Regions from separate parts of the Arthrobacter sp. AD-310 genome, predicted to be linked through region 1. Evidence: riboswitches for the same ligand, from Rfam matches in the RefSeq annotation. Region 1 holds a riboswitch; each other region holds the start of a gene.
What was found. Region 1 has a riboswitch for S-adenosylmethionine ahead of ACYQ1Z_RS19335 (bifunctional o-acetylhomoserine/o-acetylserine sulfhydrylase). Riboswitches for the same ligand answer to the same signal wherever they lie in the genome.

Region 1 (10,262 bases):
TCGTCGGGCGTTCCTGCCGCAGTAGCGCCGCAGTCAAGGGCCAGCTGGTGCTTTCCCTGGTTCGGATCGATTGCGATGACCGAACCGGCACCGGCCAGCCGCGCCGCCATGATGGCGGAAAGGCCCACAGCGCCGAGGCCGAAGACGGCAACGGATTCCCCGTCGTCGAGCTTTGCTGTATTGAGCACGGCCCCCATGCCGGTCAGCACTGCGCAGCCGAACATCGCCGCCACCGTGTCCGGAACGTTGTCATCGATGACCACCACCGATTCCCGTGCCACCACCGCGTAATCAGCGAAAGCGGAGACACCCAGGTGGTGGTTGATGCGGCCTCCCTGGCGGGTCCGCAGCAGCGCCTCGCCGTGCAGCAGGTCGCCGGACCCGTTGACCTCGGCCGCCCGGTGGCACAGGGCAGGGCGGCCGGCCCGGCAGGCCCGGCAGTCACCGCAGCTCGGCACGAAGACCAGGACGACATGGTCGCCCACCGAAACATCAGTGATTCCGCTGCCCACGGACAGCACCCGGCCCACCGCTTCATGACCAAGCGCCATCGGCAGTGGACGGACCCGCGAGCCGTCCACGACGGAGAGGTCGGAGTGGCACAGGCTCGAATAGGTGATGGCGATACCGAGTTCACCGGCGCGCGGATCCGGCCGTTCCAGCTCCTCCACCACAAGGGGGCGTGCCTCGGAGTACCTGGCTCCTGAGGGAACGGTGTTGTACAGGACAGCGGCTCGCATGGCAGCTCCTTGCTGTGGCTGGATCGTGGGACGCACAACTGCCCGGATCCGGGCAGCTGCCTTGGCTCGTGCCGCCTGGCGGCTTGCTACTTCTTGTTGGCAGCGAGGAGCGCTGCGGTGCCCTTGGCATCCGCGGCATCCACGTCGTGCAGCGAGATGCCCTTCGTCTCTTTGAGGAAGAACACGGATACTGCGGTCACGATGCAGGCACCCAGCAGGTACAGGGCCACCGGGGTGGAGGACTTGAAGTTGCTGAGCAGCGCCGTGGCGATGATCGGGGCCAGTGAACCGGCCACGATCGAGGTCACCTGGTAGCCCAGGGATACGCCGGAGTAGCGCATCCGGGTGGGGAACATTTCCGCCATGATGGACGGCTGGCCCGCGTACATCAGCGCATGGAAGAGCAGGCCGATGGTGATGGCGGCCAGGATGACCATGTCGTTGGCGGTGTCCATCATGGGGAAGGCAAAGAATCCCCAGGTCCCGCCGAGGATTGCGCCTGCCATGTAGACGGGGCGCCGGCCAAAGGTGTCGGAGAGCTTGCCGACCAGCGGGACGGCGCAGAAGTGGATGAAGTGTGCCACCAGCAGGAGGAGCAGGATGCGGGAGGTGTCAGTCTGGACGACGACCTTCAGGTAGGTGATGGAGAATGTCACCACAAGGTAGTAGAGGATATTCTCGGCGAACCGGAGGCCCATCGCGGTGAAGACGCCGCGGGGGTAACGGCGGAAGACCTCGGCGACGCCGTAGCCCTTCTTTTCCGCGGTGACTTCCTTGCGTGCCTCGATGAAGATCGGCGCATCCTGGACCTTGGTGCGGATGTAGTAGCCGATGATCACGATCACGGCAGACAGCCAGAACGCCACGCGCCAGCCCCAGCCGAGGAAGGCTTCCTGGGACAGCGTGGAGGACAGCGTGAACAGCACACCCGTGGCAAGCAGGTTCCCCATCGGAACTGCGGACTGCGGCCAGCTGGCCCAGAACCCGCGCGAGTGGCTGGGGCTGTGCTCGGCGACGAGCAGCACGGCGCCGCCCCATTCACCACCGACGGCGAAGCCCTGCACGAACCGCAGGAAGACCAGCAACGCCGGGGCCCAGTAGCCGATTTCGGCGAAGGTGGGCAGGCAGCCCATGAGGAAGGTGGCGACGCCAACCATGATGATGCTCAACTGGAGCAGCTGCTTGCGGCCGAACTTATCGCCGAAGTGGCCAAAGACAATGCCCCCGATGGGCCGGGCAACGAAGCCCACGGCATAGGTGACGAAGGCGGCGATGATGCCGTCCAGCTCTGTACCCGAATTGGGGAAGAACGTCTTGCCGAACACGAGCGTGGCGGCCGACGCGTAGAGGAAGAACTCATACCATTCCACGACCGTGCCTGCCATGGAGGCCGTGACGACCTTCTTGAGGCCTGAAGCTTTGACGTCGGTTTCCTCGAGCCGCCCTGCGGCGGAGCGTTCCGTACTCATTAGTGAACTCCTTTGGCGTCTTCGTCGACACCACATGGGACCGGATGGCGGTTTTGTGATTTGCATAACAAAACCGCAGATTCACATGAGTATTCCTCGGGGAAGCTGGGAGCTCAACGGCGAATACCGCAGAAGCGGTGTGCAAAATTGCACAATCGTTCGGTGTGCGCACGGCAGGGCGCGGAAAGACCCGCAAAGCGTCCGGTTTTTCCCTCAGTGCCGGCGCGCCTCCCAGGTCCGGGTGGCTGCATCCTCAGGGCAAGAGGTGACAGCGAAGCTGTGCGCCCAGCTGCCCGATCTCGGTGAGAAAGCCGTCGTGCCCGATCGGGGCTTTGATGAGGTGCACGTCCACGTCCCCCGGGAGCGCCTCTGCAAGCTCGCGGGACTGGGAAGGGAAGTAGAGCCGGTCGGAGTCCACGGCGGCCACGAAGAAACGGGCATCCGAGCGGGCAAGCGACTCGGCGAGGGTGCCGCGGCCCCGGCAGACATCGTGGCTCATCAGCGCTTCTGTCAGGGCGATGTAGCTGTTGGCGTCGAAACGCTTCACCAGCTTTTTGCCCTGGTGGTCAAGGTAGCTCTCGACCTGGTACCGGCCCCGCGCCGCCAGTACTTCACCCTGCAAGGGAGACTCAGGTGCCTGGGGTGCCCGCCCGAACCTGCCGTCGAGCTCCGCGGCGGATCGGTAGGTGATGTGCGCAATGCGGCGCGCCAGGGCCAGCCCGCTTTCGGGGAAGGGCCCGTTGTAGTAGTCGCCACCATTGAAGTGCGGGTCCTGGCGGATGGCAAGGGTCTGGGCCTGCGCGAAGGCGATCTGCTCGGCCGTGCTGGCGGCACCAACGGCGATGACTGCGCACCGCTGCACGCGCCCGGGGTAGGTGATGGCCCACTCCAGGGCCCGGGCCCCGCCCATCGAGCCGCCGAGGACCGCGTACCAGCTGCGGATCCCCAGCCGGTCCGCCAGCCGTGCCTCCGCAACGGTGCTGTCCCGGAGCGTCACCAGCGGGAAGCGGGAACCCCACGGGCTGCCGTCCGGGGAGGGCGACGACGGGCCGGTAGACCCGTAGCAACCGCCGACGATGTTGATGGACACTACGAAGAACCGTTCGGTATCTACCGGCGCGCCGGGGCCTGCCAGCTGTTCCCACCAGCCTTCTTCGTCGCTGTCACCGCGCGTGACGTGGGTGCTGCCGGTCAGGGCGTGTTCAATCAGGATGGCGTTGCTGCCGTCAGCGTTGAGCGTGCCCCAGGTTTCGTAGGCGAGCGTGACATCCGGCAGGTAGCCGCCGCCTTCGAGCTCCAGCCCGCCGATGGAGGCATAGCGGACAATTCCGTGTTCGGGAACGGTGGTACGGGCGACGGTAACCGTCATGGCAAGACCTCTTCTACGCGCTTGCCCACCGGCGGATGACCGGCAGGCCAGGTCTTCACCCGGGGCACCCCACCGCGGAAGGAGGGTTGCCGGCCAGCAAGCCGGGGCTGTCGCTGGCACTCATGACCTGGTTCGAGTGTACGAAACACCACCCGCTCCGGGCCAAGAGTGTGACTGGTTATGACTTCCCGGATTGCCGCCCGCCTGCCGGACCGGCCGCCGTCGTGATTTACCTGCTCAGGCGCCTGGCGCCTCCTTGGCGGCACGGAAGCCGGCCTCAAGGTCGGCCAGGATGTCGTCGATATGCTCCAGGCCCACCGAGAGCCGGACCAGTCCGGGTGCGACTCCGGCGGCCGCCTGCTGTTCGGGGGTGAGCTGGCTGTGCGTGGTCGACGCCGGGTGGATGACCAGGGAGCGGACGTCGCCGATGTTGGCAACATGGGAGTGCAGCTCCAACGCGTCGACGAACCGCTTCCCCGCTTCGGCGCCACCGGCGAGGTTGAAGGCGACAATCGCGCCGGTGCCCAAGGGACCATACTTGCTGCCGCGTTCGTACCAGGGGCTGGAGGGCAGCCCTGCGTAGGCGACCGACTCGACGTCGTTCCTCGCTTCAAGCCAGCGGGCAACCTCGGTGGCGTTGGCCACGTGCCGCTCCACGCGCAGGCTCAGGGTCTCCAGGCCCTGGGAAATCAGGAAGGCGTTGAACGGTGACACAGCCGAACCGAGGTCCCGCAGGAGCTGGACACGGGCCTTGAGGATGTATGACAGGTTGGCTCCCAGCGCCCCGCCCTCGCCGAGGTCCCGGCCGTAGACCAGGCCGTTGTAGGTGGGATCGGGGGTGTTGAAGCCGGGGAAGCGTTCGGGGTCCTTGCTGAAATCGAACTTTCCGGAGTCCACGATGACGCCGGCGATCGCCGCACCGTGGCCGCCGAGGTACTTGGTTGCCGAATGGACCACGATGTCAGCACCCCACTCCAGCGGGCGGATCAGGTACGGCGTGGACAGGGTATTGTCCACTATCAGGGGCACACCCGCCTCATGGGCCACCGCCGAAACGCCCTCGATGTCCAGGACGTCCTGTCGTGGATTCGAAACCACCTCACCGAAGAACAGCTTGGTGTTGGGCCGGACTGCGTTGCGCCACTGGTCGAGGTTGTCGGGGTCCTCGACGAAGGTGACGGAGATGCCGAACTTTTTTAGGGTGTGCGCGAACAGGTTGTAGGTGCCGCCGTAGAGGCTGGGGCTGGCGACAATGTGGTCACCGGCTTCTGCGATATTCAGGACGGCGAACGTCTCCGCCGCCTGCCCGGAGCTGAGCAGCAGCGCGGCCAGGCCGCCTTCCAGGCTTGCGATCCGCTGTTCAACGGCGTCCTGCGTGGGGTTGCCGATGCGGGTGTAGATCGGAGCAAGCTCGGCCAGCGCGAAGCGGTTCGCAGCACTTTCGGCGCTCGGAAACACAAAGGAAGTGGACTGGTAGATGGGGAGTGCACGGGCGCCGGTGGCGGCGTCCGGTTCCTGGCCCACGTGGATCTGGCGGGTTTCGAAGGACCAACCGTTGGACATTTCAAGGCTCCTTTGACATGGGCCCGGCATGCTGGGAGCACCTCGGGCCGCGCTTGCCATCCGGCCGTTACCGGACAGCCCGGTCCTCACCCGGGGCACCCCACCGCGGAAGGAGGGTTGCCGGCCAGCGAGCCGGGGCTTGGCGCTGGCACTCATGACCTGAGCCCAGTGTAGGAACTTCGGTCGCGCGCCGGACAGCATTGTGACGAACATGGTCCGGCAGCTTTATTACCGCTCCCCGGGCAGCCGGAAAGGGCCTGGCCTCGGAAAATCCCGGTAAGGCAACCCTAAGCTGAGAGCCTGATCACAAAGTGCCAAGATGATGGCATGCGCATGGATCACGTCTCTTACGCCTGTGAACAAGATGGCCTCGCGGCCACAACCGAACGTATTTCCTCTGCCCTCGGCGTTGAGGCAGTGAAAGGCGGGGTACACCCCCGGTTCGGAACCCGGAATATGATCATCCCGCTCGCGGGCCACAAGTACCTTGAGGTCGTGGAGGTCCTGGACCACCCGGCATCGGACAAGGCGCCCTTCGGGCAGGCAGTGCGTGCCCGCTCGGCGGCCGGTGGCGGCTGGATGGGCTGGTGCGTCGAAGTGGACGACCTTGCCCCCTTCGAAGAGCGCCTTGGCCGCGCGGCAGTCAACGGCAACCGCAAGTTCCCGGACGGCCGCGAACTGGTGTGGAAGCAGATTGGCATCCTCGGCCTCATCGCCGATCCGCAGGTGCCGTACATGCTCAAGTGGGAGGGCGATCCGTCGCTGCACCCGTCCAACGCCTACGAGAGCAACATCAAGATGAGCTGCCTGACCATTGCCGGCTCCGCCTCGCGGGTAACCGAGTGGCTGGGTGAACCGGTGGAAAAGCCGCTGGAGGATGTTGCTGTTGAGTGGGTTGCCCCGCACGGCACCCCCGGCATCCTCTCGGTCACGTTCGAAACCGCTAACGGGGCCGTCACCATCTGACGCCTCCCTGCCCTGGTCCGGTACAGCCCGACCAGGGCAGCCGGGCGTCCACCGCCCGGCGCAACACTTCGGCCGCTATCAGCTTGTGACAACGGCGTCACTTGCCGATAGCGGCCGAATCCATTTTCCCGCCGGTTTTCTTGCGGCTGCCTGTGAGGACGCCGGCCGACGAAAATGTCAGTGCCTCCACCGATGATGTTGGTATGGGAAACGGCGCAGGGACGGCGGCAGTGATGGAAGGACTTCACGCCTCTTTTGCTGCTCTCGCCGCGCTTACCGCTGAAGACGCCGCCCTCGCCTCTGCCGGAACTCCGGCTGTAGCCGGGGACGGGGTTGATGTGCTGCAGCGGGCCTACGAACTCAGGCTCGAACGCTTGGGCGTGACAAAGAAGCTGCAGGCCCAGCTGTCGGCGCTTCAGGCCCGGGACGCGTCCGGGGCCTTGGACCTGCAGCACGCGATGACACCGCCGGATGCGCCCCTGCACGAGCGGACCTACACGGAGATGTCGACCATCGAGGAGATCGCCGGGATCCTGACCATCAGTTCCGGGGCGGCGTCCGCGTTCGTGACCCAGTCCCGGCAGGTGTGTGGGCTGCCGCCGGTCATCGAAGCCCTGTCCACCGGGGTCATGTCCTGGCAGCAGGCCCGGATTTTCGCGGACGAAACCGAGGCCCTGGACCACCCCGCTGCGGCCGCGCTGGTGGGACACTTCCTCGACCCCGACGCGCCCAACCCCGCCAGGGGCTGCCCCGCACCGGAGCTGGTGCCCACCCGGCTGCGGGCGAAAGTTCGGGGCTGGCGGGAACGCCACCACCCCGAATCCATAGAAAAACGCCACCGCAAGTCCGCGGCGGACCGGCGGGTCGAATACACCCCGGACCGGGACGGGATGGTCTGGATCTCCGCCTACCTCCCAGCAGACCAGGCACTGGCCATCAACAACGGCCTAACCGCAACCGCCAGGACCCTGCAGGGACCCAACGAACCCCGCACCCTCACCCACCTCAAAACCGACATCTTCGCTGCAAGACTCCTCACCAACCGGACAGCCACCGCCCCGGACCCCGGCGGCACGGGCCCGGATGAAGCCAAGGTCCCCACGCCCCGCGCCGAGGTCCTCGTGACCGTCCCGGTGTTCGCGCTCCTTGGCCTCACCGACGAACCCGCCGAACTCGATGGCTACGGACCCATCCCCGCCTCCATCGCGCGTCAACTCCTCGCCGGCGGCGCCGAATCCTTCCGCCGCGTCCTGCTCGACCCAAGGGACGGAACACCCCTGGAAATCGGCCGCACCAGCTACCGCCTCACCAAAGCCATGAAAAAAGCGCTCCAACTCAGGGACAGCAAGTGTGTCTTTCCCGGCTGCAGCAACAACGCCCTCGACAACGACACCGACCACCTCACAGCCTGGCAGCACGGCGGAACCACCGGCATCAGCAACCTCGCCCAACTCTGCCCTCGCCACCACCGCCTGAAACACAACAGCAGCTGGGAACCAACAGCCGCCACAAAAGACGAACCACCCGGCTGGACCTCACCCACCGGCCGCCACTACACAGCCGAACAACCCGACCGCCAACCACCGAAGTGGCCAGCTGGTATGGGTGTGGCGCCGGTGGGAGTGGAAGAACCCGGGAAGGGACAGAGTTCAGGAGGGAAACAGGGTTCAGAAGGGCGCGGTTCGGACGCAGCTCCCGACGCAGGACCAGCCGCACCACCCTGGCCGGATCCTGCCTGGCCCGATCCTGCATGGTTCGATTCAGCACCGCCCGATCTGGAGCCTCCAGGCGACGAACCCGAAGACGAAAACCTCATCGACGCCAACGAACTCGAACCCGACGACCCCATCTGGGAAGCCTTCTACGCCAAACCCTCCAACCTGCCACCCGACCCACAACCGGAATGGATACTCCTGCTCGAGGCCACGGCTCCCTGACCGCAAAGCCTGTATCAGCCGAGACCGACTGCCTTGCCAAAGAGGCTGAAACCGACGAAAGCGACGATGTCGAGCAGGGCGTGGGCAATCACCAACGGCATAACCCGCTTCGTCCGCGTGTAGAGCCAGGCGGACACCACACCCATCACCACATTGCCGATAAATGGTCCGAAGCCCTGGTAGAGGTGGTAGCTGCCGCGGAGCACCGAGCTCACGGCAATCGCCACCGGAACGCTCCAGCCGAATTTGCCAAAGCGGTTCAGCAGGTACCCCACCACAATGACTTCCTCCACCACGGCGTGCCGAAGGGCTGACAGGATCAGCACCGGAACCGTCCACCAGTACGCGTCCAACGCACTTGGGATGATGGCCGTGGTGATCCCCAGTGCGCGGCCCGCGGCGTAGAGCCCCAGGGAGGGAATACCGATCAGGGCAGCCAGCCCGAGCCCCTGCAGCATGTCCTTCCCGGGACGCGCGAAGTTGAATCCGAGCTTCCGGAACGCCGACCCCTGGTTGCCGGCATCCCCGGGCGCCTGCCGCTGGTCGGTAAGGAAGTAGATGACCAGCATCACTGGAACCAGGGCAAAAATGATGTCCAACAGCTGGTAGGTCAGGTCGAAGTACTCGCGCGTGCTCTGGGAGCGGTTAAGCGTCGAAGTACCCTCGGCCAGAGGGGCGCGGGTGATCTTGTCCAGGAGCTGTACGACGGAGTACACAGCCGACTGGCCGAGGGAGAGCCCCAGGACAATCCAGACTTCGAGCTTCAGGCGGCGGCGGGAGGGAACCAGCATGTACCCATCTTGCCTGCAGTTTCTGGAGCGGGGCTGACAGGCGGGTCCGGGAACAGTTATGCCGCTGCGACGATGACTTCGGTGCCGTTGGCTTCGAACGCTGCCTTGTCCCGCGGCGAAATCCCGGCGTCGGTGATGAGCCGGGTGAAGTTGTAGCCGTCCATGGTGGCAAAAGCACGGACCCCAACCTTGGAGGAGTCAGCGATGACGTAGGACACCCGCGCCCGGCTTGCGAGGAGTGCGTTGACCGATGCCTCACCTTCACCCGTGTTGGTTGGTCCCACTTCGGGGTCGATGCCGTTAACCCCGATGAAGGCAATATCCAGCACCACCTTCTGCATGATGATGTCCGTGTAGGGACCCACCAGCTCATAGGACCGCGGGTTGAGGATGCCGCCGGTAACCATCACCTTGATGTTCGGCCGGACAGCCAACTGCCCCGCGATGTTGATGGCATTGGTGACCACCGTCAATGTGGGCTGGTTGGAGGGCGCGTTCAGGTCTTCGCGTGTGGCAAGGATCTGGGCCAGCGCAGTACTGGTGGTTCCACCGCACAGGCCAATGACGGCACCGGGCCGGATCAGTGCCGATGCCGCCTGCGCGATCTGTTCCTTGGCCTGGGCGTGGTCGTCGCGGTTGTAGCGGCCTGGGAGGTCGTAGGCAAGGGCGCCGGTGGTGGCACCCCCGCGCGTACGGGTCAGCAGCCGCCGCTTGGCCAGGCTGTCCAGGTCCCGCCGGGCCGTCGCGGGTGAGACCCCGAGAGTGCTGACGATTTCGTCGACCTCCACCTGCCCCGTCCTGGCCAGCAGGTCAAGGATGGCGGTCAAACGGTCGGTGCGGGTCATGCAGGCCTCTCAGTACTACGGCCACCGCTTTGGATGACGTTTTCTGATCATAACAGAAGCAAAACGATCATCTACCGTCAAGATAAGCAGGAAAGGCTACCGTTGCCGCACGCCGGCCCGCCACACAGCGTACGTCAACGGCATGCCCGGCCGGTAAGCCAAGTGCGTCGCCGACGGCGCGTTGAGCATGTGCAGGTCCGCGCGGTGTCCGACGGCGAGGGACCCCACAGCGCGTTCGCCGTCGGCGTCGTTCCCGGTTTCCTTGTGCAGCGCCAGCGCACCCCCGTAGGTGGCGGCCCGGACAGCCTCGTGCACACTGAGGCGCATTTGCAGCACGGCGGTGGAGACGCAGAACGCCATGGAACTCGTGTAGGACGTGCCAGGGTTGCAGTTGGAGGCGAGCGCCACCTGCACGCCTGCATCCAGGAGTGCGCGGGCCGGTGCAAGCGGCTGGCGGGTCGAGAGGTCGCAGGCGGGCAGGCAGGTCGCCACAGTGCCCCGCTGTCCGTTCCCGGTGGCGGCGTCCCAGCCTGTCCAGGTACCCGCAAGGGCCGCTATGTCCCCCGGCGCGAGGTAGTTCAC
Region 2 (10,262 bases), on a different contig from region 1:
CGGAAATCCATCTTGTAGCCGTGCCGGAGGAAATGACCAGCAACGGCAAGTAAGGCTACTGGCCGCCGTCGGGCGGGGCGACGTCAACGATGCCGACAAAACGTGTCCCCACGCCGTCGAATTCGCTCCGCACAAACCCGCGCTGCAGCGCCGGCAGCTGGGCCGGTCCGTGGTGGTGGCAGACCACGTAGGTGAAGTCCGGCCACCACTTCTTGGGCCTCGCCGCCTCCTCGAAGCCACAAACTGCGCATTCAAGATGGACCCACACCGGACGTTTTCCGGTCCGGTTGGCACGGGACTGCACCAGCCACGGCGGCGGGTTGTCCAGCATCGCACCCAGCTCGGCTTCCGTCATCCACTTGGGAAGGCCGTGCCGCTGGGCCATTTCCAGCGGAACATCAAGGGCAATGGCGGCGTCACGTCTGCTAATCATCACATTCCACCATACGGGAGGACGCCAAATCGGCTTCGGGCACGACCGGAAGGCGGAAGCCCGGGATTAGGACATCACGGCGATGCCCGCCGCGGCCGCCGCCAGTCCCAGGACCAGGTTCACAGCGACATTGAGGGCCGCCGCACCAAACCGTGATTCACTGAGCAGCCGCACGGTGGCCGTGGTCCAGGAACTGAAGGTGGTCAGGCCGCCGGCCAGCCCGGCGGCAAGCCCGGCGTGCCACTCGTGGCCCAGCGACAGACCGCCAACCACACCCTGGGAAACACCAATAATGAAGCAACCGGCCACGTTCACCACAAGGGTCGCCCAAGGCCAGTGCAGTATTTGCTTCCCCGGACCGGCCGGGACGGTCCGGCGTGAACTGTGGTGTGCAAACCAGCTGTCGACGCCAAAGCGCAGGAGCGCTCCCATCACGCCGAACGCGCCCACCAGGGCAGCAGCAATCATGCCCGGCCGCCCGGAACCGCGTCAGCGGCGACCCGCGTCAGCAACTTTCCCAGGCGCCATCCAAGTCCGGCCGCCAGCAGCCCGGGAACCAGCGACAGCAGCAGGTAGGCGACCCAGATATGATGCTGCCCGGCCCGCGCCAGCTGGTCCACCGCGAAGATGACGGCGGAGAATGTGGTGAAGGAGCCCAGCAGTCCGGGACCCAGTCCCGCCCGCAGCCAGAAGGCTGTCCGCGGCCGTGCGATCCACAGCGTGGTCAGTGTGGCCAGCACAAAGCTCCCCGCCACGTTGATGCACAAGGTAGTCCACGGCACGGCGTTCGCCTGGTCCGGAAAGGCAAGTCCGAGGCCGTAGCGCAGTTCACTGCCCAGCAGGCCGCCGGCGGCAACCGCCAGCCACGCCCGCGCAGGAGGTATCCCGCGCGGTTTCATCCGGTCATCAGCCTTCCCCCAGGACGCAGCCTGGATGGGGCTGGTCGCTGTGGACCCACAGGGCGGAGGTGATTTCGTCGGCGAGGTCATAGTCGCGGGTGCGGCCGGAGTTGCGGATGCGGACCACGAGGGCGCCGCCGAAGGGCCTGCGGCCCACCACTTCGACCTCCGCGTCGAGGTCGATCTGTTCTGCGGAAAGATAACGCAGCAGGTCCGGGTTGTCGTCGCTGATGCGGGTGATCCGGCCCGTGTGGCCTTCATCCAGCGCCCCCATGAGGTGGGCGCGGGGCATCAGGACTGTGCCATCGGCGGTGGGAATCGGGTCGCCGTGCGGATCCCGGCTGGGGTCGCCGAGCTTGGCGGCCACCCGTTCAATAAAGGTGTCGGACACTGCGTGTTCCAGCAGTTCGGCCTCGTCGTGGACCTCGTCCCACCGGTACCCCAGTTGCTGGACAAGGTAGGTTTCGATCAGGCGGTGGCGGCGGACCATGCCCAGTGCCAGCCGCAGCCCGGCGTCCGTGAGGGTGATGGCGCTGTAGGGTTTGTGGTCAACCAGTCCCTGGTCCTTCAGCTTGCGGACCATTTCAGATACGGACGAGTTAGCCACCCCGAGCCGCTGCGCCAGCTGGGAGGACGTGATGGGTTTGTCCTGCCATTCGGTGAACGAGTAGATGACCTTGACGTAATCCTCGATCGAGGAGGAGGGCGCGCTGGTCTTCACAGGACCAAGCCTACCGGCTGCCCCGGAAGTGCGTCGGCTGGCCGGGTCATACTTTGACGGCCCGCCACGACAACGTCAGGTACGGCAGTTCCAGGTCCTCGTCCACGCCGTGCCCCAGGTGTTCGTGAAGGTACCAGTCGAGGTTGGCCAGGACCTTGGCGCGGGTGGCCTCGCCTGCGCGGAGGTAGTAACTGCGTGACTTGGTGAGCTCGATCAGGTCTGAGGTATTAACAGCGTCCTGCCAGTGGGTGACATGGCCTTCGAGGTCTGTGAATTCCGGCCCGACCAGCGGCCGGTGTCCGGGCTTGTAGACGTCGCCGGCGTGCATGATCCGGGAAAGCCGGTGCACCCAGGGGACGGAGGTGTCCAGCTGGTTCCAGACAAGCCCCAGCGTGCCGTGCGGGCGGAGGACGCGGGCGAGCTCGGTGCTGGCCGCCAGGGCGTCGCACCAGTGCCAGGCCTGGGCCACGGTGGCGACGTCGAAGGCGGCTTCAGGCAGGCCAGTCGCCTCGGCGGTCCCCAGGACGGCCCTGGCCGCCGGATAGTGGGCCCTGAGCTGCTCAAGCATGTCCGCGGAGGGGTCGACGGCGGTAACCGCCAGGCCGCGGTCCAGCAGCAGTTCGGTGAATTTTCCGGTTCCGGCGCCAACGTCGAGGGCATCGTGGGCGCCGGCAGGCACGAGCCACCGGGCGCTTTCTTCCGGGTAGCCGGGCCGGACCTTCTGGTAGTGCCTGCCGCCGTCCTGGAAGCTTTGGCCGAGCTCCCGGCGTCGCCCATGATCAAGCCTGGGCCCACCCCGAACCACGTGCGGCCTCCTTCAGTCCATGCCTTGCGGTTTCTTTCGAATTTACCGCATGGATTGGCGGAAGACCGTGGCCCCGACGGTCGGCCCGGGCAGCCGGGCCCCGGACGTCGGTGGCTCAGTTATCGGTGCAGGGTGCGGCGCCGGCGGTTCCCGGGGTGTTGGGTGCCCAGTGCGGGTAGGTGCGGGTGTCGTTGGCCGGAACCCAGCGTCCGGCGTCCACCACGTAGTCCCAGCCCAGGCCGTCGCTGCGCAGCTTGGCGATGCCGGCGAGGAGCCGCTGCACGTCCTCAAGCCGGGACCCGACGCCGAAGCTTGCCCGCAGGGAACCGGACGGCAGGCCCAGCCGCTTCAGCAGCGGGTGGGCGCAGAAGCGCCCGTCCCGCAGCCCGACACCGTGCTCAGCCGACAGGTAGGCCGCAACCAGGCCGGCGTCGTAGCCTTCGACAGAGAAGTTCACCACGCCGATGGTGTCCGTGTCCGCGTTGGTGTCCTTGAAGATCTGGTGGACTGTGACGCCCTCGATGTCCTGCAGGCCCTCCACCAGGAAGGAACGGATTGCTGACTCGTGGGCATGCCAGCGCTGCTGGTCCAGGTCCGCGATGACCTGGGTGGCGCGTGCCAGCGTGGCGGCACCGAGGACGTTCGGTGAGCCTCCCTCGTGGCGCGCCGGGCCGGTGGCCCAGCTGACGCCGTCGAGCCGCGCTTCCTTGACCGCGCCGCCGCCGGCGAGGTGCGGAACACCGGCGTCGAGCCAGTCCGGACGCCCTACCAGGACGCCCGCGCCGAACGGCGCGTAGAGCTTGTGGCCGGAGAAGGCGACGTAGTCGACGTCGTCGGCGCTGATGTCGATGCGCCGGTGCGGCGCCAGCTGGGCCGCGTCCACCACAATGCGTGCCCCGTGCCGGTGTGCCAGCGTGGCGAGGGTACGGATGGGAAGGATTTCGCCGGTGACGTTGGAGGCACCGGTGATGGCCAGCAGGCTGACACCGCCCTGTTCCAGCTCGGCCCGGACGGACTCGATGGTGCCGGCAATGGTGTCGGCGGCCACGATGCTGCGGTGGGGGACTCCCTGCCACGGCAGGAGGTTGGCGTGGTGCTCGATGTCCAGGTACAGCACGTCTCCGGTGGGGCGTCCGTCCGTAAGCGGCAGGCAGCCGGCGAGGAGGTTAAGGGAGTCGGTGGTGTTCCGGGTGAAGATGACGGAATCGTCGGCGCGGCCGCCCACGAAGTCCCTGACGATGCTTCGGGCGTTTTCGTATACGGAGGTGCTGATCTGGGACGCGTACCCGGCGCCGCGGTGCACGCTGGCGTAGTAGGGCAGGACCTCGTTCAGGTAGGCGGACACCACGGAGAGGGCAGGGGCGGATGCGCCGTAATCGAGGTTGGCGTACCGGACGTGGCCGCCGGAGATGAGCGGCGCCTGGATTTCGGCGCCGGTGACGGCGGCGAGGGGGCGGCCGGCGATCGCCTGGCGCTCATCAAAGGCAGCGCCGGCTGCAAGGGTGGAGTTGGGGGAGACGATGGCAGTTGTCACAGAGACCTCACTTCAGGACAGGACTCCGGCATCAGGGAATCCGCGCTTGCCGTATCCGCTCCGGACCGGCCTGGTCGTCACCCGGGGCACCCCACCGCGAATGGAGGGTTGCCGGCCAGCAAACCGGGGTTTTGCGCTGGCACTCGTGACCTGGTTAAGAGCGTAGGACATGGACCGGCCAGGTATGAAGCCGGCCCGTTTGTTAAGGGAATTGTTACGCCCTGCTGGAATAGTTGCGTTTTCTCGAAGATCACGACGGCGGCCGCCCCCTTTTGGGGTCGGCCGCCGTCAGTTGTTCGGTGGGGAGGTCCTAGAGCAGGTCGTCCAGCCCCGGGTTGAGCCGCTGCAGTACTTCCGAGTGCAGGATGGAGTTGGTGGCCAGGGCGTTGCCGCCGAAGGGGCCGTCCTCGCCCTCAAGAGAGGTGAACCGGCCGCCGGCCTCCACCACGATCGGGACGAGGGCCGCCATGTCGTAGAGGTTGAGTTCAGGTTCGCAGGCAATGTCCACGGAGCCCTCCGCCACCATGCAGTAGGACCAGAAGTCACCGTAGGCGCGGGTCCGCCAAACGGCTTCGGTCAGGCCCAGGAATTCGTCGAGGTTTCCGCGCTCCTTCCAGCCGCCCAGGCTGGAGTAGGACAGTGATGCGTCCGACAGGGTGGAGACGTCGGACACCCGGAGCCGCGTGGCCGCGGCCAGCGAACGGCCCATGTAGGCGCCCATGCCCTTGGCGGCCCACCAGCGCTTCCCCAGGGCGGGCGCGCTGACGACGCCGACCACCGGCTCGCCCTCGTCCACGAGCGCGATGAGCGTGGCCCAGACGGGAACACCGCGGACAAAGTTCTTGGTCCCGTCGATGGGGTCGATAATCCATTGGCGTGAACCGTGCCCGGTGCTGCCGAATTCTTCGCCGAGCACTGCGTCTCGGGGCCGGGAGCGCGAGAGCTGGCCGCGGATGGCTTCCTCGGCCGCCTTGTCCGCGTCGGTGACCGGCGTCAGGTCGGGCTTGGTCTCCACGTGGAGGTCCAGTGCCTTGAAGCGGCTCATGGTCTGGTCATCCACGGAGTCGGCCAGGACATGGGCCAGGCGCAGGTCGTCGTTGTAGCTCGAAGCGGGTTGGATCATGGTTCCAAACTACCGTCTGCCGGCGGTCCTGCCGGGAGGTGGGCCGTGCCGGTGACCCTAGTTGACGCTGCCGAGCTCCTTGGCGTCCTGGCCTTCCTCCCGGGGATCGGCTCCGAGGAGCCTCCGCAGGGACGCCAGCCGGGCGGGCCCGGTGGGGCCCGCATGGCCCTCCTCCACCCAGGCGTCCAGGCCGCAGTCCACTGCCGTAGCGGTGTGCTTGCACCCGCGTTCGCAATGGTCGGTGCCGGGGGACAGGTCGGGGAAGGAACGCAGGATCCGGTCCGGATCGACGTGGGCGAGGCCGAACGAGCGGATGCCGGGGGTGTCGATAATCCAGCTGCCGGGCGGCGCGTCGGCCAGGCGCAGTGCGAGCGCCGATGACGAAGTATGCCGGCCACGTCCGGTCACGGCATTAACGCCGCCCGTTGCCCGTTCGGCACCGGTCAGGGCGTTCACCATCGTCGACTTGCCGACGCCGGAGTGCCCCAGCATCACGGTGACCTTTCCGTCCAGGTAGGAACGGAGTTCGCCGACGGCGGCGCTGTCCAGCCGCGCGGAGAGCCCGTCGTCGGAGCGGGCGTCGATCCCCGACGCCTGCAGGTCTGCGGTGCGGCTGATGATGACCGGCAGGTCCAGGTGTGTGTAGTTGGCCAGGAGTTCCGCGGGGTCCTTGACGTCCGCCTTGGTGACCAGCAGGATCGGGTCGATGCCGGCGTCGTACGCCGCCACGAGCGCCCGGTCGATGAAACCCGTGCGCGGCTCGGGGTTGGCTGCGGCGACCACGATCACCAGCTGGTCCGCGTTGGCCACGACCGCGCGCTCCACGGGGTCGGTGTCATCGGCGCTGCGGCGCAGCAGGGTCTTGCGGTCCTGGATTTTGACCAGCCGGGCAAGTGTGTGCGGGTCTCCCGAAACGTCGCCCACGAGGGACACGAAATCGCCGGCCACCACCGGGTTGCGGCGGAGTTCCCGCGCCCGTGCTGCGACCACCGTTCGTTCGTCCCCGGAGTCCTCGCCCACAACGGCGGTGTACCGGCCCCGGTCGACGGTGATGATGCGTCCGGTGACGGCGTCGTCGTGGCTCGGCCGGTCCTTGGTGCGGGGCCTTGACCCTTTCTTGTTGGGGCGGACCCGGACGTCCGACTCGTCCCAGGAGTCAGTGCGCCGGACCATCGCAGGAACCTTCCGACCCGCCGTCGGACTCTTCCTGCGGTGCGCCTCCCTGTGCCAGCATGTCCGCCCAGAGCCGGGGGAAGTCAGGCATGGTCTTGGCCGTGGTGGCGATGTCCTCGACCTGGACGCCTTCGACGGCGAGGCCCAGGATCGCTCCGGCGGTGGCCATGCGGTGGTCGGCGTAGCTGTGCACGACGCCGGCGTGCAGGCGGGCGGGGCGGATAACCAGGCCGTCACTGGTTTCCTCGGCATCCCCGCCGAGGCGGTTGATTTCGGTGACCAGGGCGGCGAGCCGGTCCGTCTCGTGGCCGCGCAGGTGGGCGATGCCGCTGAGCCGCGAGGGCCCCGAGGCCAGTGCACAAAGGGCGGCCACCGTGGGAGCGAGTTCACTGGTGTCGGCAAAATCGCCGCCCTTGACCTCCGGCCCGCCGGTGACAGTGAGGACCCCGTCGGCCAGGGATACCGTGGCGCCCATGTCCGCAAGGATGCTGCGCCAAAGGTCGCCCACCTGCTGGGTCTGCTCTGGCCAGCCGGGCACCCGGACGGTCCCGCCGGAGGCCAGCGCCGCGGCCAGGAACGGGCCGGCGTTTGAAAGATCCTGCTCGATCCGCTGGTCGAAGGCGCGGATGGGGCCCGGCGATACCACCCAGTGGTTGGGGACGGAATCATCCACCACCACCCCGGCGCCGCGGAGGACGGCAACGGTCATGTTGATGTGGTCCAGGCTCGGGACCGGCTTGCCCGCGTGTTCGAGGTGCAGGCCCTCCGTGAACCGCGCCCCGACCAGGAGCAGCGCCGAGACGAACTGGGAGGATGCGCTGGCGTCGATGACCAGGTGCCCGCCGCGGACTTCGCCGCTGCCTTCCACCACGAACGGCAGGGAGGACGGCGTCCCGCCGTCCTCCGCGGACACCGCCACGCCCAGTGCCTTCAGGGCCTCGATGATGGTTCCCATCGGGCGCTTCCGGGCGTGCGGATCGCCGTCGAACACGCTCGCACCGTTCCGCAGCGCCGCCAGGGGTGGAACGAAGCGCATCACTGTGCCGGCGAGGCCGCAGTCGATCCTGGTCAACGGCTCCGGTGCAGCGCCCTTGCCCAGCGGGACCACCTCGAGGTCCGGCCCAAAGGCGCCGTCGCCGGGCACCTCGGTGATGGTGGCGCCCAACTGGCGCAGGGCATCGACCATCAGGGCCGAGTCGCGCGAGTGCAGGGGCGCGCGAAGGCGGCTGGGACCGTCGGCCAGGGCGGCCAGGACCAGGTACCTGTTGGTCAGGGACTTGGAACCCGGGACGGTAACCGTGGCATCAACGGGGCGGGATGCGAAGGGCGCGGGCCAGTGGGGGGCAGGAGTTCCGGAGTCGTCCCGGGTGGCAGCTGCAGCGGTCATTCGTGCTTATGCCCCCGTGGCCTGTTCAACCGCGCGGCGCACGGCCTTGTCCGCCTTGGCGAGTTTCTTGTTGGTGGTCTTCCGCGCGTCGGCGGCAAGATGGGAGGCGCTCTTGCGGGCGTCCGCGGCGAGGTGCTCCGCGCGCCAGGCGAGGCCCGGCTTGCCAGCGGTGTCAACGGACGCCAGCAGCGCGCCGCCGCTCAGGGACAGGTTCTTCAGCAGCTGGTTGCGGCGCGTTTCCCGCCCTTCCTTGCTGCTGATATCGGCGCTTCGCCACTCCACGAAGGTGTTCAGCAGGGAGATGACGGTGAGCAGGCCGGCCGAGAGCCTGGAAAACTTGCCCAGTCCGAACAGGACGCCTGCGCCCACCTGGGTTCCGCCGATAACGCGGGCCAGCATCTTCTCATCCGCCTGGAACGGCAGGGAGGCGGCAGCCTTGCGCAGCAGCGGGGAAAGCTGCTGGGCGGTGTCGTCGGCGTTCTTGAGCTTATCCATACCGGCAAGGACGAAACTGGAGGCCAGCATGGGCCGGGCGAGTGTGCGGACAAAGGACATGGATTTCCTCCTGGGTGGACGAACCGCGTTGGCAGCGGCGGAGTCCGTTCTAGTCTTGCACTTTTGGGGAATATTTGCCCAAGCCCGGAGGTTATGGAAAAGCGGGTCCGGAAACGGCCGGACCGCGGTTCATGGGTTGTTGAATGACTACCCGTGCGTGAACCGCTGCAGGTGTCACGAACCACAGAGCGGAGTTGGGCCTGGATGCGGGTCTTGGACGGAACCGGCGCAGCCGGCCCGGTGGCCATTGGTTCCCTGGAGGCGGAGCCCCCGGAGTACGGCACACCGCGTGCCCGGAGCCTGACAGTAGACTTGAAGGCAATGAGCACCCTGGATCCGGCCGTGTCGGCCATGTACGAGGCTTCGAACAGCGAAGAGAAGGCCGCCCCCGGCGGGGCGTCCGATTCCGGAGCGGAAGATGCCCCGGACACTGAAACTGAACCCGCAGAAGGTGCGGTGGACGTTTCGGCTGAAACCGCAGAGCAGCGCCGTGCCCGGTTCGAGCGCGATGCCATGCAGTACGTCGACCAGCTGTATTCCGCCGCGATGCGCATGGCACGGAATCCGTCGGACGCCGAGGACCTGGTGCAGGAGGCCTACACGAAGGCCTTCTCGGCGTTCCACCAGTACAAGCCGGGGACAAACCTCAAGGCATGGCTGTACCGGATCCTGACCAACACCTACATCAACCTGTACCGCAAGCGGCAGCGCGAACCGCTCCAGTCCAACTCTGACACCATTGAGGACTGGCAGTTGGCGCGGGCCGAATCACACACCTCCAGCGGGCTTCGTTCCGCGGAGGCAGAAGCGTTGGACCACCTCCCGGATTCCGACGTCAAGCGGGCCCTGCAGGACATCCCGGAAGAATTCCGCCTCGCGGTGTACTTCGCGGACGTTGAGGGGTTCGCGTACAAGGAAATTTCAGACATCATGAACACGCCTATCGGCACCGTGATGTCCCGTCTCCACCGCGGCCGGAGAATGCTGCGGGACATGCTGGCGGAGTACGCCGCCGAGCGCGGATTCAAACCGGCCGCGGATGCACAGGACACGGCTGCAAGCACACAACAGGAGAGCAGGAAATGAGCGACTGCCAGGGATTGGGCGATTGCGACGACACCCGGATGCAACGCATCTATGAGTACCTTGACGGGGCCCTGACCCGTGAGGACATCACGGAGATCAAGGAACACCTTGACGAGTGCCCGGAGTGCACCGAGCAGTACGACCTTGAGTGCGTAATCCGCAACATGGTCAAGCGTTCCTGCACTGAGGCGGCCCCGGACAACCTGAAGAACGCAATCCTGGACCGGATCCACTCCATCCGGCCGGTGGACGCATAACGCCCCGGAGTCCTTGGGACCCACAGGACCCAGCGGGTGTATCTGCCAAACGGGAAAGGACCCCGGAAGCCGAATGGCTTCCGGGGTCCTTTCCTTGAACCGTAGTCCCTGGCATTTGCCTAGGTGTTGGGGCGCTTCCCGTGGTTCGCGCCGCCACGCTTACGGTCACGACGCTTGCGTGCACGCTTGCTCATAGCTGGCCTCCTTACTGTCGGTACTCAAAAGAGCTGCCCTCCAGTCTCCCACATCATCCGACCACCCGCGAACCGGGAACCGGGGATGACCTGCT
Region 3 (10,262 bases), on a different contig from region 1:
ACCCCGCGGAAATTGAGGCTGTCCCGGAGCTGCTGCGGGTCCGCCAGGCCTAAACGTCAGACTTCCCGGGCATTTCGGGTTGGTACCGCAGCAGCTTGATTCCTACGGCGAGCTGCAGCAGGTAGAAGACAAACGGCGGGATGTCCTTAGAGCGCACAAGAATGGTGGCGAAGAGCGGGGTGCTCGCGACGCTGCTGGCCGCGACTGCTCCCTTGAACGCTGAGAGCTGGAGTGCAGCGCCCAACGCTCCGACGCCCGCCGTCTGCAGTCCTGCATAGGTGAGGAATGGCCAGCTGGCGCCCTCCCGGAAAGCAAACCGGCGGAGGTGGGCGGCGCGGTCGGCCAGGGCAACTATGAACAGCGGGCTGCCGGCTGACAGTGCCCCTGCTGCGACGACGGCCAGATGGCTGGCTTTACCTGGAACTTCTGCCGGGCGGGATTGAAACTGCTGTGCGAGCCGGATGAAACCAACCGGAGCAGCGGCAGTTCCGGTAGCCGCCAGGAACTGGCCCAGAATCCAGAGCCGACGGTGCCGGCCAAGCATCTCAAGCCGAGTGGCAGCATCGGTGACAGTGTGGATGTTACCCAGCATTGAAATTCCAAGGAACCAGCACGTGCACGCCGCTGTGATGACGGCTCCTGCCCGCCGGTAGGGGTTCAGTTGGGCCATTACTGCCTGCCTCCTCCGAAGATGGCTGGTACCTGACGACGGCTTGTCCGCTGAGGTGAGGGCAGCCTGGATGGAGCAGAAGCTACTCCGCAGGCGACGGAGCGTCAACGGCCAACCCGGCTGCCAACAGATGGATCCCTTTCGTTCCGGTGTCAGGTGAGTGCCGGTTCCGGGTCTTTGTAGGGGTCCGGGGGCAGGGTGATGGGCATGGTGTGGAGGATGTCCCAGGCTTCGTGGTCGGGTGGGAGGTCGTCCTCATCGATCAGGTGGTGCCCCGGTGATTCCTGGAATGATGGGTCCTCATCCGTGAACGGCTCATCCGTGAATGCCCAGGGCGGGGCCTCGCGGAACGGACACGGCTCATCCGGGCCTGCCCCTGATACAGGTGCAGGTGCAGGTGCAGGTGCGGGCAGCGCACCATCCAGTGGCGGGCTTGATCCGTCGTGGGGTAGGAGTCCGGGTGGCCAGTGGGGTGGTTGCCAGTCCTGGTGTTCGCTGGCGTAGTACCGGCCCGCTGGTGAGATCCAGCCGGGTGGTTCGTCCCGTGGGTTTCGACAGGCTCAACCACCGGACCGGGTTTCGGCGGGCTGCACCATCGCCCGACCCCACCGGCCAGCCGCCATACCGTGGCGCCGCTGAAGGCGGCGTGCCATACTCGGCGCGTGACGCCGTCGTACGTTTTTGAAGCCGAGCTGTGGCTTTACCCCGGTGAAGCGGGCTGGCATTTCCTGACCCTGCCGCCGGATGTGGCGGACGACATTGCCGAGCAAGACGTGGGCAGCAAAGCCTTCGGTTCCGTGAAGGTCACCGCGGACATCGGCGGGCATAGCTGGCAGACATCGCTTTTCCCGGACGCCAAAGCCGGCTCCTACCTGCTGCCGGTGAAGAAGGCGGTTCGGACTCAAGCCGGAATCAGCGCCGGGGACCGCGTCGAAGTCCGGCTGGAACTCCAGCCGGACGGCACACAGCCAGAGGTAACTGGCTAGATCTGCTTCAGCGCCTGTTCCAGGTCGCGGATAAGGTCGTCGGCATCCTCGAGGCCCACGGACAGCCGCACCACGGCGTCGCTCAGGCCGATGGCAGCACGGCCTTCAGGACCCATCGCGCGGTGCGTGGTGGTGGCAGGGTGGGTGATGAGGGACTTCGAATCGCCGAGGTTGTTGGAGATGTCGATAATGCGCAGCCCGTCCAGCAGCGCGAACGCGGCCTCCTTGCCGGAGCGGCCGCCGGAAGGGGCAAGCTCGAGCGTCAGGACCGTACCGCCGGCCTTCATCTGCTTGGCCGCCAGCTCATACTGCGGGTGCGACTTCAGCAGCGGGTACTTCACCCAGCCCACAGCGGGCTGCTGCTCCAGCCACTCGGCCAGGCGCAGGGCCGTGGCGGAGGAGTGGTTGACGCGCAGCGCCATGGTCTCCAGCCCCTTTGTCAGCACCCACGCGTTGAAGGGGGAGAGGGACGGCCCGGTGTGGCGCATAAGCTGCTTGACCGGACCATCGATGTATTCCTTGGTGCCCAGGATGGCACCGCCCATGACCCGGCCCTGGCCGTCGATGTGCTTGGTGCCGGAGTAAACGATGACGTCCGCGCCGAGCTGCCCGCAGCGCTGCAGCAGGGGCGTGGCAAAGACATTGTCGACGACGACGGTCGCCCCGGCGGCGTGCGCAAGTTCGCTGACTGCCGCGATGTCCACGATTTCCTGCATCGGGTTGGACGGGGACTCGAAGAAGACCGCAGTCGTAGGCTGGGACAGCGCCTCGCGCCACTGTTCAAGGTCCGGGCCGTCCACGAAGACCGTCTCCACGCCCCAGCGCGGCAGGATTTCGTTCAGGATCACGAAGCAGGAGCCGAACAGGGAACGGGCGGCGACCACCCGGTCACCGGCACCCAGCAGGGCACCCAGGGCGGTGAAGACGGCGGACATGCCCGACGCCGTAGCAAAGCACGCTTCCGTTCCCTCAAGCAGGCGGAGCCGCTCCTGGAACGTGGCCACCGAGGGGTTGCCGTAGCGGGAGTAGACGAAGCGCTCGTCCTCACCCGTGAAGGCCCGCTCGGCAGCGGCCGCGGATTCGTAAACGAACCCCGAGTTGAGGAACACCGGCTCCGCGGTTTCCTGGAAGTTGGTACGGTCCAGCCCGCCGCGGACGGCCTGGGTGTCGGGGCTCCAGCCGGCGGCGTCTTGGTTGAAGGTCACTTAGTTCTTTCCCAGGTTCGTAGGCAGGCCGCGGTTCTTCCAGCCGTTGACGGTGCGTTCGCCGTAGCGGTCGGGCTCACCCTCAAATCCCTCGAGGATGTTGTAGGACGTGAAGCCGGCCTGCGTGGCAGCGACGGCAGCAGCGATGGAGCGCTGGCCTGAGCGGCAGAGGAACAGCAGTTCGGTGCCGCGGTCTTCCGGGGCCTGCTGGCTCAGGTCGGTGATGAAGTCCGGGTTGGGAATGCCGCCGGGGAACGTCCACTGGATGAACAGCGGATCGTTGTCCGTTGCCTTGGTGTCGGGAATACCGATGTGCGCCCACTCGCCTTCGGTGCGCACGTCGACCAGGATGGCGCCCTGCTCGAGCTTGGTCCAGGCTTCCTCGGGAGTGATGTCTCCTGCGTAGCTCATGCGTGGCCCTCACCATCGAAGTCGAGGTCCTCGTTGGACGCTTCGAGGTTGTCCACGGCTGTGGCGACGGCGGCGTCTGCCGAAGCAATGGCTGCCGGCAGGACGATAGCCTGGGCAACGATGACGCTGGTGCCGTTGAAGGTGGCAGCGGGGCTGCCGTGCAGCACGTACCCTTCGGCCAGGGCGGTTGAGATCCGCTCACAGAATTCACGGTTGTCCGGGCCGCTGATAAGGCGGTAGGACAGCTTTTCTTCAGGGGCAGGCGCGTCAGACACGACGGATCTCCTTCACTCACGCTTGCAGCTCGAACGGTCGATATGCCGAGTATTCACCTGAGGCACCCCGCCGCGGAAGGAGGGTTGCCGACCGGCCAGTCAGGGCTTGGCGCCGGTACTCATTACTCCCCAAAAACGTAACATCTGGCACGGACAGCCGCACCGCCGTCGCCGTCATGTTCCGTAACTGAAGCGGAAGCGCTGCCGGAGCCGGTGCCGACGGCTTCCTGGAGGGAACGTCCGACGGCGGTATCACCGCAGGTGGGCGGGCTTTTCTTTCCCCTCGCGGCCTGCCCGGCCGATACAGTTCATACGGGGCAGTTCTTACGGGGCACCGCCCCGCCACTGAACATCAGCACCGGGGGGGTACCGATCAGTATGCCAACTGCCACGCCTGGGCGCCGCACCAGCCCATTTCCCGTCTCCCGCCTTCGCGTGGCCCGGGCGTTCCTTGCGGCCCTGCTGGTGGCGCTCATCGCCGCAGCACTCCCGAACGGACCTGCCCGCGCGGCCGAACCCCTGGCGGACGAAGGCAAGCCGCTGCTCGGGGCGGTCCTCGAATGGGGCGAGGACACCGCTGCCGGGTTTGCCGAGCGCCTCGGTGCGTCCCCGGCGGTTCTTGGGCACGATATCGCCTTCCCCTACCGCCCGTCGGAGGAGAACGACCTGCGGGAGTTCCTGCAGCAGGCGTCATTGCAGGGCTCCCACGCCATGCTGACCGTGAAGCCCACGGTGCCGCTGGACCAGATCGACGCCGCGGCCGCCGAATCGTTCGCCGGCCGGGTGCGGGACCTGACAGGGCGGTTCAAGGGCCAGGTCCTGGTCCGCTTCGCACCGGACATGAACACCAGCTGGGTGGACTGGGGCCAACAGCCCGCCACGTACCGGGACGCGTTCCGGGCGGTGTCAGCCGCGTTCAAGGAGTCCGACGGCGGCGCCGTCCTTGTGTGGGAGCCTTACCTGGGCGCGGACTACCCCTTCGACCGGAACCGTAACGCGCCAGCCTCCGGCAGCGACGGCTTCGCCTTGCTGGACACCAACGGCGACGGCGTATGGGACGGTGCAGACAGCGCCTACGAGCCGTTCTACCCGGGCGACGACGCGGTGGACTGGGTGGGCCTGTCGGCCTTCCACGACGACACCGCCGGCGGGGCCGCCGTCAATACCGTTCCGCGCGCCGGAGAGCTGCAGGAGATGCTCACATCTTCAGGCGGAGAAAACTTTTACGGGACCTATTCGGCCGGGCGGGACAAACCGTTCCTGCTGCAGACCGCTGCGTTCTACAGCCCCGCTTCGGGTGGGGCGCCGGAAGCGGACATCAAGCTCGGCTGGTGGGACCAGGTGGTCGGCACGGCCACCTCCGAGGCATTCGCCAAGACGGCCGCCGTCGTCTGGGACGAGCGGACCAGCACCCGGGACACCGGCGTCGCGAGCATCAACTGGCTCCTCACCGGCAGCCCCGGGATCGCCAAGGGCGCCCTGGACAGGCTCGAGTCCTCACCCATGGTTACCGGGCCGGTCACCGACGTCACCGCCGGGGCTGGTTACTCTCCGGCGAACACACTGACCGGCGCCGCCGCGTGGTCCGTGGCCGCTGCGCTCCTCATCCTGCTGGTGGCGCTCTGGCAGATCCCGCGCAGGGTGGATGCCGCCACGGCATGGGGATATGGGGAGCCGTCCAAACGCGATTCCCGGGTGGACCTGCTCCGCGGGCTGGCCATCGTGTTCGTGGTGGTGAACCACCTGGGCATGACATCACTGTTCCAGATCCTCACCCAGGAGGCAGTGGGCTTCGTCTCCGGCGCTGAGCTTTTCGTGCTGTTCTCCGGCCTTGTAGTGGGCATGGTCTACGGACCCAGAGTCAAGGAAGACTTCGGGACCGTTGTGGACCTGACATCCAAACGCGCCGGCAAGCTCTACCTGACCGCCCTCATTGTCCTGCTGGCCGTCTTCCTGGCCTCCCTGCTCCCGGTCTTCCGCACCGACGCGCTCACTACCTTCGTGGACCAGGGAACCGGCGGCGCAGGGCATGACGGGGCCGGCCGGACGTACGACCTCTACGCCGGCATGGAATCGATCTTCCAGTTCCCGGTGCCCCCACAGGTCCTGCCCGCCATCCTGCTCCTGCAGTTCGGGCCGTGGCAGTTCAACGTGATGGGGCTGTACGTGGTGCTGCTCCTGGTGAGCCCGCTGATCCTGTGGGCGCTCAACCGGGGGAAGGCCGTGTGGGTTCTGGCCGCAACGCTGGCGCTGTATGCGGTCGGCACGAGCACCCGGTTCCGGCTCCTGCCCTCGCAGTTCGAGGATTCGTTTCCCCTGCTGGTGTGGCAGGTACTGTTCGTGATCGGGCTGGTGGCCGGCTACCACCGCCGGGCCATCGTGGCGTGGCTGGCGGCCAGGACCTGGGTGGTTGCCGCCTGCACCGGCCTGGCTTTCCTGTTCGCCTTCCTGTCCTGGGGCAACCCGTACCTGGCCAATGGATTCGACCTGCGCGTCGCCATCGTTCCGGACACGGTGTACAGGAACCTTTATGATGCCTTGTTTGCCCGGACCTACCTGGAGCCCGGCCGGCTGCTCAACGTGCTGGTCCTGGTGGTGGCGGCCTACGCGTTCCTCACGGCTTACTGGAAGCCGGTGCAGCGGGCGTTGGGGTGGTTCCTCATTCCGCTGGGCCGCGCAACCCTGTACGTGTTCATCATGCACGTGGTGCTGATCGCCGTCGTCGCGAACATCCCGGCCCTGCAGCAGGAAAACATCCTGCTCAATACCGCTGCCTACGCCGTAGTCCTGGGGCTGCTGTGGGTGATGGTCAGGACTAAATTCCTCTTCCGGATCATCCCTACGTAGCCCTGCAGTTCAGGCGCGGCCTACCCTGCGCCGTAGAAAGACGTGAACCGCCGGCGGTCCGCCGGCGGTTCACGTTGCCCTGTCCCAGGCGCTAGACCAGGCCCGGATAACTGGTGAGGATGTAATCGGTGGCCGCCGGGCCCTTCATCCGGAGGCCGTTGTGGTCAGGGTTGAACCGGTCTTTCATGGCAGACCAGAAGCTGTCCTCTGCGCTGACCGCCTGCTGGTTGATGAAGCACCAGCTGATATAGAGCCCATAAAGACGGTCGCGGTTGAGGGTGTAATCGGAGGCCCGGTCGCGGTAGGTGGCTTCCTCGAGAAAAATATCAAACTGCGAATGTGCCATAACGGCGTCCCTTCGCTAAAAGTGCGTGACGCTGCCGTATTGCTCCAGCAGCGGACCTCAATGCCTTGCACGGGGGCAATGGAGTGTGACTGGGCCCTTTCAGAAAAAACCGGGACCCCAAGCGGCGCTTATCCTTATCTACACTGTAGACTTTACGCGTAGACTACACGTCAGGCAAGCGTCTGGATTAACAGCCCGAACGCTGCCGCTTCGTACGGAACGGAACCGATGGCCTCCCCAGACACGCCTGGCAGCCGAACTGATGCGCGCAGGGGCAGGCTCAGTCGCGAACTGGTGCTGACCAAGGCACTGGAACTGGTCGACGCCGAAGGCCTGGACGCGCTGACAATGCGGCGGCTGGGCCAGGAACTCAACCGGGACCCCATGAGCCTCTACCGTTACGCGGAGAACCGGGCCGCCCTCCTTGACGGGGTCGCCGAGCTGGTCCTCAACGAGCTTTCCATCCAGCCGGCAGACCCGGACTGGAAGGCGCAGCTCCGGCATATCGCGCACAATTTGCGTCAGCTGGCCTTGCTGCATCCCAATGTGGTCCCGCTGCTGGTGACCAGGCCCCTGTCCACGCCACTCGGGCTGCGGCCGCTGGGGACACTGCGGCCGCTTGAGCAGATCCTTTCGCTGCTGATCGGCGCAGGGTTTGTGCCAGCCGACGCGCTGCACGTCTACCGGGCCTACTACGGGTTCCTGTACGGCCACATCCTCAACGAACTACAGGAATTCGTGGTGGATCCGGAAGAGAACGAGGCCCTGCTGCGGCTCGGACTACACCGCCTGCCGGCGAGGGAATTTCCCCGGCTTCGTGCACTGGCGCCGGACCTTGCCGTGTACGACGGGGCCGCGGAACTTGACCAGGGGCTGGACATTTTGCTCTCCGGCCTCGAAGCCCAGCTTTCCCGGCAGGATGGGTAGGGGCTACTCGAACGACGCGCGCCGGGGGTCCTGCACGCGTGTGTTCCAAATGTCGGGCCGCCGGACCTTGAAGCGGCGGCCGGTCAGGGCACGCGGCGTGATCCGGATGTAGTGGGCCTTGTCGCCCGGATGCCACGGCTCCAGCCCCAGGTTGTCCACTGCATCGATTTCTGCCTGGTCCTCGATGATGCCCGTGTCACCGCGCAGCACGACGCTCCAGGCTTCCTCGGTATGCGGGTCGTAGCCGTCGATTTCCAGTGCGGCGGGGCGTTCCTGCGCCGCGCCCCATAGTTTTGTCACACCGGACGTGCGGAACGCGATGCTGCGGCGGTACACCACGTAGTTGATCGGGAAGATCTCCGGGTGGCCGTCCACCACCAGGGCAAGACGCCCCAGGGTGTCGTTTTCCAGGAGCTCCCAGCACTCATCGAAGGTCAGGTTGTCGGCTGGCTGCGTGCGCGGGTCCATGACCACACCTTACGACGGCGGCCGCCCGGGGGACACCTGCCACGCGCCGTGCGCGGGGGCTCCCGCGTCCGGCGGCTTATTGGATGCCGGCGAACAGTTCAGCGAGTTCGGCGGTCAGCTCCTTCTGCAGGGAAGGGGTGCCGATCTCCTTACCGTCAATCCGGTTCACCGGCGCCAGCAGGCGCACGCTGGAGATCAGCCAGACGGCGTCTGCGTCAAGCAGGTCCTGCGGCACCAATGGCCCGTAGCCGAGTTGCCAGCCCGCGGCCTTGGCGGCCTTGAACAGGGCGCCTTGCGACGTGCCGGCAAGGATGCCGCTGTCCAGCTGCGGCGTGACGAGGCGCTTGACCGGCGTGCCGTCGTCGGACTTGTCCACATTAGCCAGCAGCACCGTGGACGTGGGGCCCTCCAGGACCCGACCATCGGAAGAGAAGAAGATGACGTCGTCCGCGCCCTGTTTGTGCGCATGGCGCAGCGCCGCCATGTTGACTGCGTAGGAGAGGGTCTTGGCGCCAAGGAGAAGCCAGGGGGCCCGCTCGGCGGCATCACTGTCGTATCCGCGGTCAAGGAGGATGACGTCGATGCCTGTTTCCCGCTGCCGCCGGCCCAGCGCACCTGCGGGAGCAACCTGCACCCAGGCCGTGGGTGCGCCCGCGCCCTCCACCCCGCGGGTCACCACGAGCTTTACCACCAGTTCGTCATCAGCGGTGGCGGGGACATGCTTGCTGCGGTGCTCCGTGAGGGCTGTGGAGATGGCCCGCCGCCACTCGTCCTGGCCGGGGATAACCAGGTCCAGCGCGTCGGCCGAACCGCCCAGCCGGTCCAGATGGGCCTGCATCTTCCGGACGTGGCCGCCCACGGCCAGCATGGTCTCGAACACTCCGTCGCCCCTGGTGGCTCCCTGGTCCGTGACCATCAGCTGTGGCCGGGTGGGGTCGGCCACCCGGCCATTGGGGAAGGCAGGATCAAGGAATACGAGAACCACGGAGGCAGGTGAGGTCATGGCTCCAGCTTAGTGGGGCGCCGCGCGGATAAGCTGGGCGGAGTGCCCCGGCCGGAAACCGCCGCCGGGAGCCGATGTTCCGGGGGTAGGTTTTCCGTGTTGTGGCCCTTTTCGCTTGCCGGCTCCGCGCCGATGTGGGTTGTTGTGCTTCTGGGCGTCGCCGACCTCGTAATCCGGGTGCTCGCTGTGGGGATCATTCCGGGAAACCGCCGCCCCACCACGGCCATGGCATGGCTGCTGGGTATCTTCTTCGTGCCGTTCGTGGGAATCGTCCTGTTCCTGCTGTTCGGCAACTTCAAGCTGTCCACCCGGCGCCGGGAGCAGCAGCAGCTGGTGAATGACAGGGTGCGGGCAGGCATCTCCTCGCTCGCTGACGCCGAAAGCCACTACCCTGGGCCCGAATGGGTCACCTCCGCCGCGGAGCTGAACCGCAGGCTGGGGTCACTGCCCATGGTGGACGGCAACTCGGTGGACCTTATTCCGGGCTATCCGGACTCCATCCTGGCAATGACGGAGGCCGTGCGGAAAGCGAAGAAGTTCGTTAACGCCGAGTTCTACATCATGAGTACGGACCACGTCACGGACGACCTTCTGACTGCCCTGGAGGAAGCGGCCGCACGCGGGGTGGAAGTGCGGGTGCTTTTCGACCACATCGGCACTTTGCGGGTCAAAGGCTATGGCAATCTCCTGAAGCGCCTCAAAGCCGGCAAGATCCAGTGGAAGCGGATGCTTCCGCTGATGCCCATCCATGGCCAGTGGCGCCGGCCCGACCTCCGGAACCACCGCAAGATCATGGTGGTGGACGGCGAGATTGCTTTCACGGGGTCCCAGAACCTGATCGAGCCCTCGTACAACAACCCGCGGCACCGCAAGGCGGGCCGCGAATGGGTGGAACTGATGGCGTGCCTGCGCGGGCCGATCGTCACCACCCTGAATGTCGTTTTCGCCACGGACTGGCTCAGTGAAACCGACGAGTCCCTGGAACACCAGCTGCAGCTGCCGTCGGATCCCCACCCGGGGCACGTCACGGCGCAGGTGGTGCCCAGCGGTCCGGGCTTCATCACCGAGAACAACCTTCGCCTGTTCAACACGCTGATTTACTCGGCCCAGCACCGCATTTCCAT

Region 2: it holds a riboswitch for S-adenosylmethionine, as region 1 does, so the genes downstream of both, ACYQ1Z_RS04500 (aminotransferase class V-fold PLP-dependent enzyme) here and ACYQ1Z_RS19335 (bifunctional o-acetylhomoserine/o-acetylserine sulfhydrylase) in region 1, are expected to answer to the same signal.
Region 3: it holds a riboswitch for S-adenosylmethionine, as region 1 does, so the genes downstream of both, ACYQ1Z_RS10270 (DUF1737 domain-containing protein) here and ACYQ1Z_RS19335 (bifunctional o-acetylhomoserine/o-acetylserine sulfhydrylase) in region 1, are expected to answer to the same signal.

What each region holds. Positions count from the first base shown of each region.
Region 1 is NZ_BAAHNO010000042.1:18,507-28,768, forward strand. Features, by position in the region: gene ACYQ1Z_RS19320 (zinc-dependent alcohol dehydrogenase family protein) at 1-740, opposite strand, end outside; gene ACYQ1Z_RS19325 (MFS transporter) at 827-2,209, opposite strand; gene metX (homoserine O-acetyltransferase MetX) at 2,463-3,578, opposite strand; SAM riboswitch class IV at 3,591-3,706, opposite strand; gene ACYQ1Z_RS19335 (bifunctional o-acetylhomoserine/o-acetylserine sulfhydrylase) at 3,816-5,141, opposite strand; SAM riboswitch class IV at 5,186-5,301, opposite strand; gene ACYQ1Z_RS19340 (VOC family protein) at 5,469-6,107, shown strand; gene ACYQ1Z_RS19345 (HNH endonuclease signature motif containing protein) at 6,311-8,044, shown strand; gene ACYQ1Z_RS19350 (CPBP family intramembrane glutamic endopeptidase) at 8,059-8,835, opposite strand; gene ACYQ1Z_RS19355 (DeoR/GlpR family DNA-binding transcription regulator) at 8,892-9,680, opposite strand; gene hutI (imidazolonepropionase) at 9,777-10,262, opposite strand, start outside.
Region 2 is NZ_BAAHNO010000007.1:81,199-91,460, forward strand. Features, by position in the region: gene ACYQ1Z_RS04470 (S1C family serine protease) at 1-53, shown strand, start outside; gene ACYQ1Z_RS04475 (hypothetical protein) at 56-433, opposite strand; gene ACYQ1Z_RS04480 (fluoride efflux transporter FluC) at 500-901, opposite strand; gene ACYQ1Z_RS04485 (fluoride efflux transporter FluC) at 898-1,332, opposite strand; gene ACYQ1Z_RS04490 (metal-dependent transcriptional regulator) at 1,340-2,053, opposite strand; gene ACYQ1Z_RS04495 (class I SAM-dependent methyltransferase) at 2,100-2,858, opposite strand; gene ACYQ1Z_RS04500 (aminotransferase class V-fold PLP-dependent enzyme) at 2,974-4,392, opposite strand; SAM riboswitch class IV at 4,430-4,543, opposite strand; gene hisN (histidinol-phosphatase) at 4,703-5,515, opposite strand; gene rsgA (ribosome small subunit-dependent GTPase A) at 5,573-6,688, opposite strand; gene aroA (3-phosphoshikimate 1-carboxyvinyltransferase) at 6,672-8,075, opposite strand; gene ACYQ1Z_RS04520 (DoxX family protein) at 8,082-8,630, opposite strand; gene ACYQ1Z_RS04525 (sigma-70 family RNA polymerase sigma factor) at 8,952-9,716, shown strand; gene rsrA (mycothiol system anti-sigma-R factor) at 9,713-9,973, shown strand; gene ACYQ1Z_RS04535 (50S ribosomal protein bL37) at 10,093-10,167, opposite strand.
Region 3 is NZ_BAAHNO010000014.1:79,407-89,668, reverse strand. Features, by position in the region: gene ACYQ1Z_RS10295 (glutamate--cysteine ligase 2) at 1-53, shown strand, start outside; gene ACYQ1Z_RS10290 (hypothetical protein) at 50-670, opposite strand; gene ACYQ1Z_RS10285 (DUF1905 domain-containing protein) at 1,333-1,656, shown strand; gene ACYQ1Z_RS10280 (O-succinylhomoserine sulfhydrylase) at 1,653-2,861, opposite strand; gene ACYQ1Z_RS10275 (rhodanese-like domain-containing protein) at 2,862-3,272, opposite strand; gene ACYQ1Z_RS10270 (DUF1737 domain-containing protein) at 3,269-3,547, opposite strand; SAM riboswitch class IV at 3,561-3,674, opposite strand; gene opgC (OpgC domain-containing protein) at 3,926-6,394, shown strand; gene ACYQ1Z_RS10260 (hypothetical protein) at 6,486-6,740, opposite strand; gene ACYQ1Z_RS10255 (TetR/AcrR family transcriptional regulator C-terminal domain-containing protein) at 6,969-7,667, shown strand; gene ACYQ1Z_RS10250 (pyridoxamine 5'-phosphate oxidase family protein) at 7,671-8,135, opposite strand; gene ACYQ1Z_RS10245 (aminodeoxychorismate lyase) at 8,212-9,138, opposite strand; gene cls (cardiolipin synthase) at 9,271-10,262, shown strand, end outside.